One region of the Acidovorax sp. DMC1 genome, then DNA from elsewhere that is predicted to be linked to it. Evidence: predicted binding sites of a transcription regulator. Region 1 holds the regulator's gene; the other holds the start of a gene.

Region 1 (7,412 bases):
CGCTGGAACTGGCATCGGAGCAGTTCGTTCGCCACATCCTGCGCCTGCGCAAAGCCAAATAAGCGCCATGAACTTTCGCCCCCGCGCCAAGGATGAGCCCGAGATCAACCTGATCCCGTTCATCGACGTGCTGCTGGTGATCCTCATCTTTCTGATGCTCACCACCACCTACAGCAAGTTCACGGAGCTGCAGCTCACCCTGCCCGTGGCCGATGCCGAGCAACAGCGCGACCACCCCAAGGAAGTGATCGTGTCGGTGGCCGCAGACGGCCGCTACGCCGTCAACAAGACCGGCGTGGAAGGCAAGAGCGTGGATGCCATCGCCCAGGCGCTGCGCACCGCCGCCACCGCAGGCCGCGACAGCGTAGTCATCATCAGCGCCGACGCCATGTCGCCGCACCAGTCCGTGGTCACCGTGATGGAGGCCGCGCGCCGCGTGGGCCTCACGCAGATCACGTTCGCCACGCAGTCGTCCGCGTCGGGCCGCGCGGCCAGCCGCTGACGGGAATGGCCGCTTCAGGGCCGCAGCCGCCCCGGGCTTCGGCCCCGCAAGCCCCTCCGCCCTCCTCTGCCACGGCCGAACAGCGGCTGCAGAACATCTGGCAGTCCCGGGGTCCAGCGGCGTGGGCGCTCTGGCCCGTCTCTCTCATGTATGGCGCCTTGGTGGCCCTGCGCCGCTGGCTGTACCGCCGGGGCTGGCTTCGGTCCGAGCACCCGGGCCGCCCTGTCATCGTGGTGGGCAATGTGATTGCCGGAGGCGCCGGTAAGACCCCGGTGGTCATCGCACTCGTCAAACACCTGCAGGCGCGTGGTCTGCGCCCGGGCGTGATCTCGCGCGGCTACGGTCGCAGCACACATGACTGCCGTGCCGTGCAACCCGACAGCCCTGCCAGCGAGGTGGGCGACGAGCCGGCCTTGATTGCCCGCAGCGTAGCGGGGGGCGGCACGGTGCCCGTGTTTGTGGCCCCACGGCGCATCACCGCCGCACGCGCGTTGCTGGCAGCCCAACCCGATACCGATGTGATCGTCTGCGATGACGGCTTGCAGCACCTCGCACTGCGGCGGGACCTGGAGATCTGCATCTTCAACAACCAAGGCATCGGCAACGGCTTTCTGCTGCCCGCAGGCCCGCTGCGGGAGCCCTGGCCCCGCCCCGTGGACATGGTGCTGCATGCAGGCAGCGCACCGCCGCGCGGCACCACAGCGCTGGCATTTGCCCTCCAACGCAGCCTGGCGCCCTATGCCGTGCAATCGGACGGCCACCACGTGCCACTGGCACAACTGCAAGGGCAGCCCCTGCATGCGGTGGCCGCTGTGGCCCGACCCGCCGAGTTCTTTGCCATGTTGCGCAACCAGGGCCTGACGCTGGAGCACACCGAGGCCTTACCCGATCACTATGATTTTGATAGCTGGCAGCGCATATCCGACCAGCGCTTACGGCTAGTTTGTACAGAAAAGGACGCGGTGAAGCTCTGGACGCGCTATCCGGACGCGCTGGCCGTGCCGCTGGCCACGCAACTGGACCCGCGCTTTTTTGTTGCCCTGGATGACTGGCTGAACCAGATCAATCCCAGCCCAGGAGGCAAGAAGCCGCCGCTATCATCTGCCCCTGCCTGAACGAACCCACCCGGAAAGCCTCTCCCCCATGGACCCCAAACTGCTTGAACTGCTGGTCTGCCCCGTCACCAAAGGCCCTTTGACGTATGACCGCGAGGCTCAGGAACTCGTCTCGCGCAGCGCGCGGCTGGCCTACCCGGTGCGCGACGGAATCCCGGTGCTGCTGGAGAACGAAGCCCGCCCCCTGACCGACGAGGAACTGGAGCAGTGAGCGCCCCCGTGGCCACTGCCGCCCACAGCCCCTTTACCGTGCTGATACCGGCACGCATGGCGTCGAGCCGCTTGCCCGACAAGCCCCTGGCCGACATTGCGGGCCTGCCCATGGTGGTGCGCGTGGCCCAGCGCGCTGCGCAGAGCGCCGCAGTCCGCGTGGTGGTGGCTGCAGACGACGCCCGCATCCTGCAAGCCTGCGCAGCCCATGGTGTGGCAGCCGTCATGACCCGCGCCGACCACGCCAGCGGCAGTGACCGGCTGGCCGAGGCCTGCACACAACTGGGGCTGCAGGGCGACGATATCGTTGTCAACGTGCAGGGCGACGAACCGCTGATAGACCCCGCACTCATCAACGCCGTGGCCGCCCTGCTGCAAGACCACGGTGGGCAGCGACCCGAAGCCAGCATGGGCACCGCCGCCCATGCCATCGCATCCCTGGCCGACTACACCAACCCCAATGTGGTGAAGGTGGTGCTCGACGCGCGGGGCCTGGCCCATTACTTCAGCCGCGCGCCCATCCCTTTTGGGCGCGACCATGCGGGCACGGCCTGGTGGCAGGGTGCAGCACAGGCCGCCCAGCCCGGCGTGAAGGCACTGCAAGGCTTCGCACCGCTACGCCACGTAGGCATCTACAGCTATCGCGCGGGGTTTCTGCGGGAGTTTCCACAACTGGCGCCTGCGCCGACCGAGGCCATCGAGGCGCTGGAACAGCTGCGTGCACTGTGGCACGGCCACCGCATCGCCGTTCACCTGGCAGACGCGGCGCCGGGCCCTGGCGTGGACACGCAAGAGGACCTGGAGCGGGTCCGCGCGCTGTTTCGCTGACAGTTTTCAGGCGCCAACGATCCGCGTTGGCGTGCATGTTGGATGCATCCGGGGTCGCACAGATGACCCTTGCAGCGCTCCCATGGAGGCACCGGCCGAGAAACGGTCACCCATGTAAGTCCGCGCAAGGTGCTCACATGCTATCCTCAACTGTAACGAGAGCACCGCATCCCGGGCGCACAGAACGGCTTCAGGCGCCCTTCGAACGTCCCCGCCAGCGGCGCCACCCGATTTCTAACCTTCGAGGACATCCATGAGACTGATTCTGTTGGGCGCGCCTGGCGCCGGAAAGGGCACGCAAGCCACGTTCATCTGCCAGAAGTACGGCATCCCCCAGATCTCCACCGGTGACATGCTGCGTGCAGCCGTCAAGGCCGGCACCCCCCTGGGCCTGCAGGCCAAGGCCGTGATGGACTCGGGCGCCCTGGTCAGCGACGACATCATCATCGGTCTCGTCAAGGAGCGCATCACGCAGCCAGACTGCGCCAACGGCTTCCTGTTTGACGGCTTCCCCCGCACCATTCCCCAGGCCGACGCCATGAAGGCAGCTGGCGTCAAGCTCGACTACGTGCTCGAAATCGATGTGCCCTTTGACGCCATCATCGAACGCATGAGCGGCCGCCGCTCGCACCCGGCCAGCGGCCGCACCTACCACGTCAAGTTCAACCCACCCAAGGTCGAAGGCAAGGATGACGTGACCGGTGAAGAACTGATCCAGCGCGAAGACGACAAGGAAGAAACCGTCAAGAAGCGCCTGCAGGTCTACAGCGACCAGACGCGCCCCCTGGTGGACTACTACAGCAACTGGGCCAAGGCCGAACCCGCTGCAGCGCCCAAGTACCGCGCCATCAGCGGTACGGGCAGCGTGGACGAGATCACCGCACGCGCGCTGCAGGCGCTGGCCAGCTGATGCAATGAACCAAGGGCCAAGATCCGCCTGACCCGGGTTGGGCGCTCAAGCCTCCTGAAAGCGACGCACTGCACCAGGGCGTCGCTTTTTTCATGGAACGCCCCGCCGCGCGGTGGCCGCGACAGTCGCCCGCTGCGGGCACGTGCCTGGCATCAGGCGGGGCTGGACCGCAAGCCGTAGGCCTTGCCGTCCACAAACAGGTATTCGGCGCGCAGCACTGCCTCGCCCTTTTCGTCCCGCAGGCCAAAGCCCACCACAGACACGGCCGTACCCGGCTTGATCTCAGGCACCTGCCAGGCCTGCATGCGGGTCAACGGAGCCAACTCAACCTCCCAGACGCGGTCCTTGCGGGTGGGCAGCACGGTTTTGGCTAGCAGTGCGCGTCCGTCCACCGGCGCGGTCTGCGCAGGCACAGACCGCTGGGCAAGATCTGAAGGCAACCGGAGCGCAGCGGGCAATTCGAGCTCCAGCTCTGCATGCGGGTTTTGCCACCGCACCTTGCGCGCCGTGCCCTCCAGATACAGCGGTCGGTCCGCATCAAAACTGCTCCAGCCGTGGTGCGCGTGTGCCCCCAAAGGCAAGGCACCAGCGGCGATCAGCACATGACGACGTTGCAAGCCCATAAAGACTCCCGTAGGAATAAAACCCGGTTCAAGGGGTCATATCAAAGGTACGCAATCCAGCGGCCACAGGCCACCACCGACAGCCAGATCACGGTGGACACCAGCATCTGCACGCGCGCCAGCCCGTCCAGGCGTGCAAGCGAACCGCGTGCATGAAACCACGCCGCGTTGCAGCCCGCAAGCATTAACAACAGCATCTTCAAGGTGAAGGCGCGGTTGCTGAGCAGCTCCGCAGGCTGGGTGGCAAACATCAGCAGCCCCGACGCTGCGGCCAATCCAAAGCCGCACAGCGCCAGGGAGAGACTCTGCCGCGCGAGGTCCTTCACCGGCAATGCCGCACCACGTCCGAAAACCCGCACCTCCAGCAGCGCCAGATTACCCAGCAGCAACGCAATGCCGATGATGTGGACGACCTCCAGCGCGGGGTAAGCCCAGGCGTGTGTCTTGAGTGCGGTGAACACGGCTGCCGGCCCTTTTTAGATCAATGCATCCGCAGCAAATCCAGCATCAGGGCAACCCGCGCCTTCACCGGCGACAGGCCTTGCGAGGCGGGAAGCACATCACCCGGCTTGGGCAGCACCTGCCCCTCCGCGCAGCGGGTGGAGCGCACCACCCGCACTCCGGCGTTCTGCGCGCGCACCAAAGCAGCCTCCAGATCGTGGTGGATCGTGCCATTGCCGGTGCAGGCCACCACCAGGCCCTGCACGCCCTCTCGCACCAGCGCATCCACCGCCCTGCCCGATGCCCCCGCATGGTTCATGACGATTTCCACCCACGGCCAAGTCGCAGCGCTCACTATATTATTCATAGCACCAACGGCATTATTTACCGGCACTACTGGGCTATTGCATGCCCAACGGACCACACTCTCTTCCACCCACCCCAGAGGTCCAGCATCCCCCGAGCTGAAGGCATTGACGCGGTAGGGATGCACTTTTTGCACATGCCGTGCGCCATGCACTTCACCCGCAGCAACGGCCAGCACACCTGTTGCACCGGGTGCCAATACCGTTGCCACCGCGTCCAGCAGGTTCTGGGGGCCATCGGGGGTCAAGGCTGTGGCAGGCCGCATCGCGCAGGTCAGCACCACGGGTTTGGCGGCGTCCAGCACTTCGTGCAAAAACCACGCTGTTTCTTCCAGGGTGTCAGTGCCGTGGGTGATGACCACCCCCCTCACCTCCGAGTCATTCAGATGGTGGGCGCAACGCAATGCCAGCGTGCGCCACACCTCGCCATCCATGTCCTTGCTGTCGATCTGCGCAACTTGCTCTGCAACCAAGGCGCCGCCTGCCAGAGCCTGCAGACCGGGCACGGCCGTCAGCAGTTGTTCCACGCCCACCTGCGCGGCGGTGTAGCCAATGTTGTCCCCCGCTTGGGCCGAGGTGCCCGCAATCGTGCCACCGGTGCCCAAAACCACAATTTTTTGCCCACTCACTTGCATACTCCGAAAAACTGGTGAAAAATACAGTTACTGGATTAAAAAACAGTTGTTCATCACTGTAACCGCCTGCACCGGAAACCACCATGCTCGACAACCCCAAACTCACCGCCCGCCAGCAGCAGATTCTGGATCTCATCCAGACCGCTATCGCACGCACCGGCGCGCCTCCCACCCGCGCAGAAATCGCGGCCGAGCTGGGTTTCAAGTCAGCCAACGCGGCAGAAGAACACCTTCAGGCGCTGGCCCGTAAAGGGGTGATCGAGCTGGTCAGCGGCACCTCACGGGGCATCCGCCTGCGCAGCGACACGGTGCGCTCCATCAACGCCGCGCGCGGCAGCCAGTTCAGCCTGCCCATCCCGGGCCTGTCGCAACTGGTCTTGCCTTTGGTCGGCCGGGTGGCTGCGGGATCGCCCATTCTCGCGCAGGAACATGTAGACCAGACCTACAGCGTAGAAAACAGCCTCTTCCAGCACAAGCCCGATTACCTGCTCAAGGTGCGGGGCATGTCCATGCGTGACGCGGGCATCATGGATGGCGATTTGCTGGCCGTTCAGTCCACCCGCGAAGCCCGCAACGGCCAGATCATCGTGGCCCGCCTGGGTGACGACGTCACCGTCAAGCGCCTTCGCCGCACCGCCAACGCCATTGAGTTGCTGCCCGAGAACCCCGACTATCCCGTGATCGTGGTGCAGCCGGGTGAGCCCTTCGAGATCGAAGGCCTGGCCGTGGGTCTTATCCGCAACACCATGCTGATGTAGCACGCGCTCAGGGGCCGCACCGTGGGTGGCGGGCGTTTGGTGGACAGATTCTGATCAGTACACCAGCCCTGCGATGCGGGTCCCGTTGAGTGCCAAAAACTCCCAAGCTATGTGTGATGAATCGGCGGAGCAGCTGCCTGCACCGCAGGGGATGGTCTCGCGCTGCTTTTGGGTGTTCTGGTACTCAGCCACTTTGCAATCCTGCCTATGTTCAACCCCCGACTTTCGGAGTTTTCACATGGGAATTGCTTTGTTCACCCTTTCTGCCCTGCAGAGCCCTGTTCGCAGCCTCAAAAAGCTGTTTGCGAGTGCGGAGCTAGCGTCTGCAGACAAGACGACCCTACCGGCGCAAGCAGAGACAAGAGAGTCCACTGAATTTGTGAATGCATCGCCCTTGGTCTTGCAAAGAAGGGATGCACACGTTACGGCACTTCATCGTGCAGAAGAGCACCAAGGACAACGCGCTCCTCGCGGGAACTGGCCTTTTACGACCAAACCACCTGCACGAACGCCAGAAAGTCCTGCCCGTTTGCCCGACACGCATCGCTCTTTTCTGCCAACGCACATGGCCGGCAGCAAACGGCAAGCTTTCCTATCAGCGGTGGGTACGGCTTCCTGCGGCCCCCGAACAACCAAAGTGCTGCGCCGGGCTTCAGACGCCGCAGGTACCGGACGTCTGGTGATTGCAGGCCGCATGGCAGATGTCTGCGCAGAGCTGGACCGTTTGGCGGCATCCGAGGCTGTCAGAGCCTGATTTACTGGACATTGCGAGCGGCCTAAGGTGGAAAACGCTACCTAATACCGCCCACGATGACGGCCTCCCCTTCACGTTAAGGAGCTAACTCCGATGAGGTGGTGTGAGGATTGCACCCAAAGCTTCAAGGCTGGTACTGAGCCTTACCCGATCTTGATCGACACAAAACACTGACGCCAGCCTGCGCCAATCGTGCGGTCGTGCGGTCGTGCGGTCGTGCGGTCGTGCGGTCGTGCGGTCGTGCGGTCGTGCGGTCGTGCGGTCGTGCGGT
Region 2 (7,412 bases), on a different contig from region 1:
CAGAGGTGTGGGTGGCGGCCTTTCGGCCTGCGCCGCTTATTTCAGATCGTCAGCAATCACGCGCACGATGCGCTCGGCATTGGCCGAGGTCTCGGGGGCGCCGGCTTCGTTGAGCACCGACACGGTGGTTGCTTCACCCTGGCTGCGCACTACGATGCGGTACTTGAGCGGAGGGGTTGCGGAAGTGGAGCTGAACAGCTTGCTGAAGAAGCCTGGCTCTTTCTTCTCGGTGTCCGGCGCCACGTAGCGCACGAAGTACGTGCCTTCATTGCGGTTGCGGTCTTCCACCGTGAAGCCGGTACGGTCCAGGGCCAAGCCCACACGGCGCCATGCGCGGTCAAAACCTTCGTCCAGTTGCACTACCGGCACATTGTTCACCGTGGCCATGCGGGCGGCCTGGGCGCGGGGTGCAGGGGCTGCGGCGACAGCCTTGGACTGCTCCTGGCTCACACCCAGCTTGACCATCAGGCGGCGCAGGAATTCGGTTTCGAGTTCCGGGTCGGAGGGGCGAGGCTGCCAGACGGTGCTGTCCTTGGTGACGTTGCCATAGACCTCGACCATCCCGCGGTGGGTGATGTAGATCTCGGTGGCTCCATTGGCATTGCGTTCCAGACGGGTGCGGAACTTGTCCCGTTCGCCGGTGGAGTACAGGGACTCCATCAGCTTGCCGATGGTGGAACGGATGAAATCCTGCGGCAGCTTGGCTCGGTTCTCGGCCCAGTCGGTTTCCATGATGCCGACATTGGCCTCTGACTGGGCCAGCGTGAAGCCACTTTCCAGCCAGAAGTCGCGCACAGGCTCCCACAGCTTGTCGGCAGGGCGGTTGACCACCAGCCAGCGCTGGTTGCCATCGCGCTCGATGCGCACGTCGCCCAGCTGCAGCGCCGCCGCGTTGGCGTTGCCCGACGGCTGCGCCGCCTGGCCGGCCTGCATGGCGGCGGCAGAGACCGAACCACCCGGCATGGCGTAGCGCGAGTCGCGCGACAGCTGGGTGAGGTCCGGCGGGACTTCCAGCGACGAGCCCTTGGCGGCGCTCTTGTAGTCGATCTTGTCGCCTTCCAGAATGCTGGTGGAGCAGGCGGACAGGGCCATGGCGAGGGCCAGCAGGCTGAGGCGGGTGGTAGCAGCTTTCACGCGGAAATCCTTGGGAAGTGTCTCTGAGAGCGGGCGCAAAAGCCCGGATTAGATCAGGCCGCTGGTGCGCAGTGCCGACTCGACCACAGCCTCGTTGCTGCTGGCCAGGGGCGTCATGGGCAGGCGCATGGTGCCACCACACAGACCCATGCGGGCCATGGCCCACTTGACCGGGATGGGGTTGGCTTCGACGAACAGGTTCTTGTGCACGGGCATCAGCTGGAACTGGATTTCCATGGCCCGGCGCGCGTCGCCCGCCAGGGCGGCCACACACAGCTCGTGCATCAGGCGCGGGGCCACGTTGGCCGTGACGCTGATGTTGCCGTGGCCACCGCACAGCATCAGGGCCACGGCGGTCGGGTCGTCGCCCGAGTACACGCCAAAGTCCTTGGGCACGTCGCGGATGAGCCACTGGGCGCGCTCAATGTTGCCGGTGGCTTCCTTGATGCCAATGATGCCGGGCACCTGGGCCAGGCGCAGCACGGTGTCGTGCTGCATATCGGCCACCGAGCGGCCGGGCACGTTGTACAGCACGATGGGCAGGTCGCCCGTGGCTTCGGCAATGGCCTTGAAGTGCTGGTACTGGCCTTCTTGGGTGGGCTTGTTGTAGTAGGGCACCACCTGCAGCTGGCTGTCGGCCCCCACGCCGCGCGCGAACTTGGCCAGTTCGATGGCCTCGGCGGTGGAGTTGGCGCCGCAGCCGGCCATGATGGGCACGCGCTTGGCGGCCTGTTCCACGGCCACGCGGATGATTTCGCAGTGTTCTTCCACGTTCACCGTGGGGGACTCGCCTGTGGTGCCCACCACGCCGATGCAATCGGTGCCTTCGGCGATGTGCCAGTCGATCAGTTTGCGCAAGGTGGGGTAGTCCACGCTACCGTCCTCATGCATGGGGGTGACGAGGGCGACGATGCTGCCGGTGAGTGGCACGGAAGAAGAAGTCATGTCCGCAGTGGTAAACGGTAAAAGGGCATTCTAACTAGCCCCAACGTGCAAAAGATGTCGTGAGGGTCCGCCCGCCTGCGGGAGTTCCCGTACGGCCGTGATGCGTTGCACGAAACGCGCAGGTTCGTCGATGAAGCCGTCTTCATAACCTACCACGCGCAATTCCTTGCACACGTGCAGCAGCTCGCCGGGCGCCAGCAAAAACTCAGCCCGGGCCGGGCGCCCCACGGTTTCGTTGCCCTGGGCAAAGGTTTCATAGACCAGCACCCCGCCCGGTGCCACGCTGGCCACGATGGTGGGCAGCAAGGGGCGCCACAGGTAGTTGGTGACGACCACGCCACCAAACTGGCGGCCTGCAAAAGGCCAGGGGCCGTTTTCGATGTCGGCCTGCACTAGCTCGCCCAGCCCTTCGCAGGCGGCCAGCGCCTCGGCCGACCGGTCTACGCCGACCACGGTATGCCCCAGTTCGCGCAGATGCCGCAGGTGGCGCCCTGCGCCGCAGGCAACGTCCAGCACAGAGCTGTGGGGAGCGATCAGGTGGCTCCAGCGCCGCACCCATTCCGAGGGGGCCTCTGTACCGTGCATACCGTGCATGAGACTATAAAAATGATAGCTGCCAGCGCATGATTCACTAGCGCTTGCGGCCAAAAACGCTTGAAAACCCAGCGAAAGAGGTCAAAAACACGCCCACATCTGGTCGGCCAGCATCACCATGAATTCGGGTACGGTGTAGAAGCCAAACACCACCAGGCACAGCAGCACGGCCACAGCGCCGCCCAGCCAGCGCAGGGCGCGCGGCGTGGTTTTGCGGGGCGGGGTGGGGTGGCTCATGCAGGGAGGGGGCCAAAAGGTCAGGCGGGTTGTGGGCTGCTGCGCGAGATCGGGCTTTCCTTGACCGGCAAGTTCACCAGCCCGGCAAAAATCCCCAGACCAATCGCGATGTACCAGACGATATCGTAGCTGCCGGTAGCGTCATACAGATAGCCCCCCAGCCAGACGCCCAGGAAGCTGCCGATCTGGTGGCTGAAGAACACAAAGCCGCCCAGCATCGACAAATGCTGCACCCCGAAGATCTGCGCGATGGTGGCATTGGTGGGGGGCACGGTGGACAGCCACAGCGCGCCCATCACCGCCGAGAACACGTACACCGACAGCGGCGACAGCGGCACCAGCAGGAAGATGCTGATCGCCACCGCGCGGGCAAAGTAGATGAAGGCAAGGATGTGGCGCTTGGGCATGCGCTGGCCCAGCGTGCCCGCGATGTAGGTGCCAAATACGTTGAACAGCCCGATCAGCGCCAGCGCATAGCTGGCCACCTGGGGCGACAGGCCGTGGTCCTTGAGGTAGCTGGGCATGTGCACACCAATGAACACCACCTGAAAGCCGCACACAAAGTAGCCCGCCATCAGCAGGTTGAAGCTGGGGTAGCGGAAGGCCTCGCCCAGGGCCTGCGCAATGGTCTGGTCGCGCTTGACCGGGGCCGTGCCCTTGAAGCCCGGCTCCCGCAAGCCAAAGGCCAGCGGCACGATCAGCAGCACCGCCATCGACAACGCCAGCAGCGCTTGCTGCCAGCCCAGGCCAGCGATGAGCCAGCCTTCCACCGGCACCATCAGAAACTGCCCGAACGAGCCCGCTGCCGCCGCCACGCCCATGGCCCACGAGCGCTTTTCGGGAGCAATCTGCCGCCCCAGCACTCCGTAAATCACTGCATAGGTGGTGCCCGCCTGGGCCGCGCCAATCAGCACGCCCGCCGTCAGTGCAAATAACGTGGGCGTGGGCGACAGGGCCATGCCTGCCAGGCCCACGGCATACAACACCGCTCCACCGAGCAGGACGCGGAAGGCCCCAAACCGGTCGGCCGCCATGCCCGCAAAGATCCCGATCAGGCCCCAGGACAGGTTCTGGATGGCGATGGCCAGGGCGAACGACTGGCGCGTCCAGCCCATCTCCTGGGTGATGGGAAGCAGCCACAGCCCGAACCCGTGGCGGGTGCCCATGGACAAGGTCACGATGGCCGCGCCGCAGGCCAGCACCTGGAACATGGATAGTTTGGGAGGATTCATATGCATGCGCAGGAATGTAGCCAGATTGTGTGAAACGCGCTGATACACCCGCGACCAATACAGTTGCCGTCAGGGTCGCGCGAAGACTGTCTTTTTATCCAGCCCCAGGGCGGTGGCCGCACTACAATCCGCCGCTATGTCTGCCAAACCGTCTTCTGCTTCCGCCAGCGAATATTCCGAAGGTTCGATCCGCGTGCTCAAGGGCCTGGAGCCCGTCAAGCAGCGCCCGGGCATGTACACCCGCACCGACAACCCCTTGCACATCATCCAGGAGGTGCTGGACAACGCCGCCGACGAGGCCCTGGCCGGCCACGGCAAGAAAATCCGCGTCACCTTGCACGTCGACGGCTCGGTCAGTGTGGAAGACGACGGCCGGGGCATCCCCTTCGGCCTGCACCCGGAGGAAAACGCGCCGGTGATCGAGCTGGTCTTCACCCGCCTGCACGCGGGCGGCAAGTTCGACAAGGGCAAGGGCGGCGCCTACAGCTTCTCGGGCGGCCTGCATGGCGTGGGCGTGTCGGTCACCAACGCGCTGGCCACCCGGCTCGAAGCCACTAGCTACCGCGAGGGCAAGGTGGCGCGCCTGGTGTTTGCGGCCGGTGATGTGATCGAGCCCTTGGTGGCCCGGCCGCTGGAGGCGGGCGAGCGCAAGCAGGGCACTTCGGTGCGCGTTTGGCCCGACGCCAAGTATTTTGAATCCAGCGCCCTGCCCATGGGCGAACTCACCCACCTGCTGCGCAGCAAGGCCGTGCTGATGCCCGGCGTAACGGTGCAGCTGGTCAACGAGAAAACCCGCGACACGCAAACGTGGCAGTACAAGGGCGGCCTGCGTGACTACCTGATGCAGACGCTGAACGGCGATCCGGTGATCCCGCTGTTTGAGGGCGAGGGTTTTGCCGACCGCAACAACGAAAGTTTTGCCGAAGGCGAGGGCGCCGCCTGGGCCGTGGCCTTCACCGAAGACGGCCAGCCCATGCGCGAGAGCTACGTCAACCTGATCCCTACCAGTGCGGGCGGCACGCACGAAAGCGGCCTGCGCGACGGACTGTTCAACGCGGTCAAGAGCTTCATCGAACTGCACAGTCTGTTGCCCAAGGGCGTGAAGCTGCTGCCCGAGGACGTGTTTGCGCGCGCCAGCTATGTGCTCTCGGCCAAAGTGCTGGACCCACAGTTCCAGGGCCAGATCAAGGAACGCCTGAATTCGCGCGACGCTGTGCGCCTGGTCAGCGGTTTTGTGCGCCCGGCGCTGGAGCTGTGGCTGAACCAGCATGTGGAATACGGCAAGAAGCTGGCTGAGCTGGCCATCAAAGCCGCGCAGACTCGCCAGAAGGCGGGCCAGAAGGTGGAAAAGCGCAAGGGCTCGGGCGTGGCTGTGCTGCCCGGCAAGCTCACCGACTGCGAAAGCCGCGACACGGCGCACAACGAAGTGTTTCTGGTCGAGGGCGACTCAGCGGGCGGCAGCGCCAAGATGGGCCGCGACAAGGAAAGCCAAGCCATCCTGCCGCTGCGCGGCAAGGTGCTCAACACCTGGGAGGTGGAGCGCGACCGCCTGTTTGCCAACAACGAAATCCACGACATCTCGGTAGCCATTGGCGTGGACCCGCACGGCCCCAACGACACCCCCGACCTGAGCGGCCTGCGCTATGGCAAGGTCTGCATCCTGTCCGACGCCGACGTGGACGGCTCGCACATCCAGGTGCTGCTGCTCACGCTGTTCTTCCGCCATTTCCCCAAGCTCATCGAGGCCGGCCACATCTACGTGGCGCGCCCGCCGCTGTTCCGCGTGGACGTGCCCGCCCGTGGCAAGAAGCCCGCCGCCAAGATGTATGCGCTGGACGACGGCGAGTTGGCCGCCATCCTGGACAAGGCCGAAAAGGACGGCGTGCCGCGCGAGAAGTGCCAGATCAGCCGCTTCAAGGGCCTGGGCGAGATGAACGCCGAACAGCTGTGGGAAACCACGCTCAACCCCGACACCCGCCGCCTGCTGCCCGTGCAACTGGGCGACATGGACTTTGCCGCCACCGAAGGCCTCATCACCAAGCTCATGGGCAAGGGCGAAGCCGCCGCGCGCCGCGAACTGATGGAGCTGCATGGCGATGCGGTCGAGGTCGATATCTGAAGAGCAGCGTCATACGCGCCCGAGCCGCCTGCCATGACCTCATTTCGCCAAATCGGTCGCTTGCGCTGGTATGTGTTGGGTTGTTTGCTCTGCTTTTTGCAGCAAACAGCCCGTGCAGACCTGTGGGCGCATGTGGACGAGCGTGGCGTGACGCACTTTGCGGCGGAGCAGGTCGATGCGCGCTACCAGCTGTTTTTTCGTGGCAACGACTTTGACTCGACCCGGGATACGCCCGTCAATGCCTCGCCCATGCCCTACGCGCTGCCTGCAGCGGGCGCGCGCCTGCTGGCGTTTTTCGACATTGCGCCCGACTACAAGCGCGTCAAGCACCACCTGCGCGCTGCGTCCAGCCAGCATGGCGTGGACTATGAGCTGCTGCAGGCCGTGATCGCCACCGAGTCCGGCTTTGACGCCGCCGCCGTATCGCCCAAGGGCGCCGTGGGCCTGATGCAGGTGATGCCCGCCACTGCCAGCCGCTTTGGCGTGAGTGCGGACAAGAAGCGCACGGTGGAGCAAAAACTGGCCGACCCCGCTGTGAACGTGCCCACCGGCACCCGTTACCTGCGCTACCTGCTGGACCTGTTCCCCGGCCGCATCGACCTGGCCGTGGCCGCCTACAACGCGGGCGAAGGCGCCGTGCAAAAGGCGGGCAACCAAGTCCCGGCCTTTAAGGAAACCCAAAACTACGTGCGCACTGTGCTGGGCCTGTACGCCCAGCTCAAGCCGCCAGCGCCCGTGCTGACACAGCGCGCCCTGCCGGGCCGTGTGCGCATGGAGCTGTCGGGCGGCGCACAGAACCGGGGCAACCTGCCGCCCACCCAGGTGGCACAGACCCGCAACGCGCCGCAGACCGCGTTTGAACCCTTACCGACGATTCCGAACGAATGAGCGACCAACCCACTCTTGATTTCACCACCGCAGGCGATGACGGAGGCGACTCCCTGGGCCTGGCGGGCTACGCCCAGCGCGCCTACCTGGAATACGCGCTGTCGGTCGTCAAGGGCCGTGCGCTGCCCGATGTGTGCGACGGCCTCAAGCCCGTGCAGCGACGCATCTTGTATTCGATGGACCGCATGGGGCTGGGCTACAGCGGCCCCACGCGCAATACGGCCGCCAAGCCCGTCAAGAGCGCCCGCGTGGTGGGCGATGTG

Evidence for each region. The regulator LexA, encoded in region 1, represses DNA repair genes until DNA is damaged. The targets are predictions, from matches to a motif close to ACTGTATNNNNATACAGT.
Region 2: ACT531_RS09645 (DNA topoisomerase IV subunit B) is a predicted target of LexA. The motif match lies at 4,228-4,245, and genes of this name have one in related genera.

Annotation. Positions count from the first base shown of each region.
Region 1 is NZ_JBQUYO010000014.1:42,993-50,404, forward strand. Features, by position in the region: gene ACT531_RS21210 (MotA/TolQ/ExbB proton channel family protein) at 1-62, shown strand, start outside; gene ACT531_RS21215 (ExbD/TolR family protein) at 68-502, shown strand; gene lpxK (tetraacyldisaccharide 4'-kinase) at 508-1,617, shown strand; gene ACT531_RS21225 (Trm112 family protein) at 1,646-1,828, shown strand; gene kdsB (3-deoxy-manno-octulosonate cytidylyltransferase) at 1,825-2,655, shown strand; gene adk (adenylate kinase) at 2,909-3,565, shown strand; gene ACT531_RS21240 (DUF6152 family protein) at 3,718-4,188, opposite strand; gene ACT531_RS21245 (hypothetical protein) at 4,230-4,649, opposite strand; gene ACT531_RS21250 (asparaginase) at 4,670-5,629, opposite strand; gene lexA (transcriptional repressor LexA) at 5,713-6,387, shown strand.
Region 2 is NZ_JBQUYO010000003.1:499,817-507,228, forward strand. Features, by position in the region: gene bamC (outer membrane protein assembly factor BamC) at 37-1,134, opposite strand; gene dapA (4-hydroxy-tetrahydrodipicolinate synthase) at 1,183-2,079, opposite strand; gene ACT531_RS09630 (class I SAM-dependent methyltransferase) at 2,110-2,664, opposite strand; gene ACT531_RS09635 (hypothetical protein) at 2,755-2,910, opposite strand; gene ACT531_RS09640 (MFS transporter) at 2,931-4,148, opposite strand; gene ACT531_RS09645 (DNA topoisomerase IV subunit B) at 4,279-6,261, shown strand; gene ACT531_RS09650 (lytic transglycosylase domain-containing protein) at 6,295-7,149, shown strand; gene parC (DNA topoisomerase IV subunit A) at 7,146-7,412, shown strand, end outside.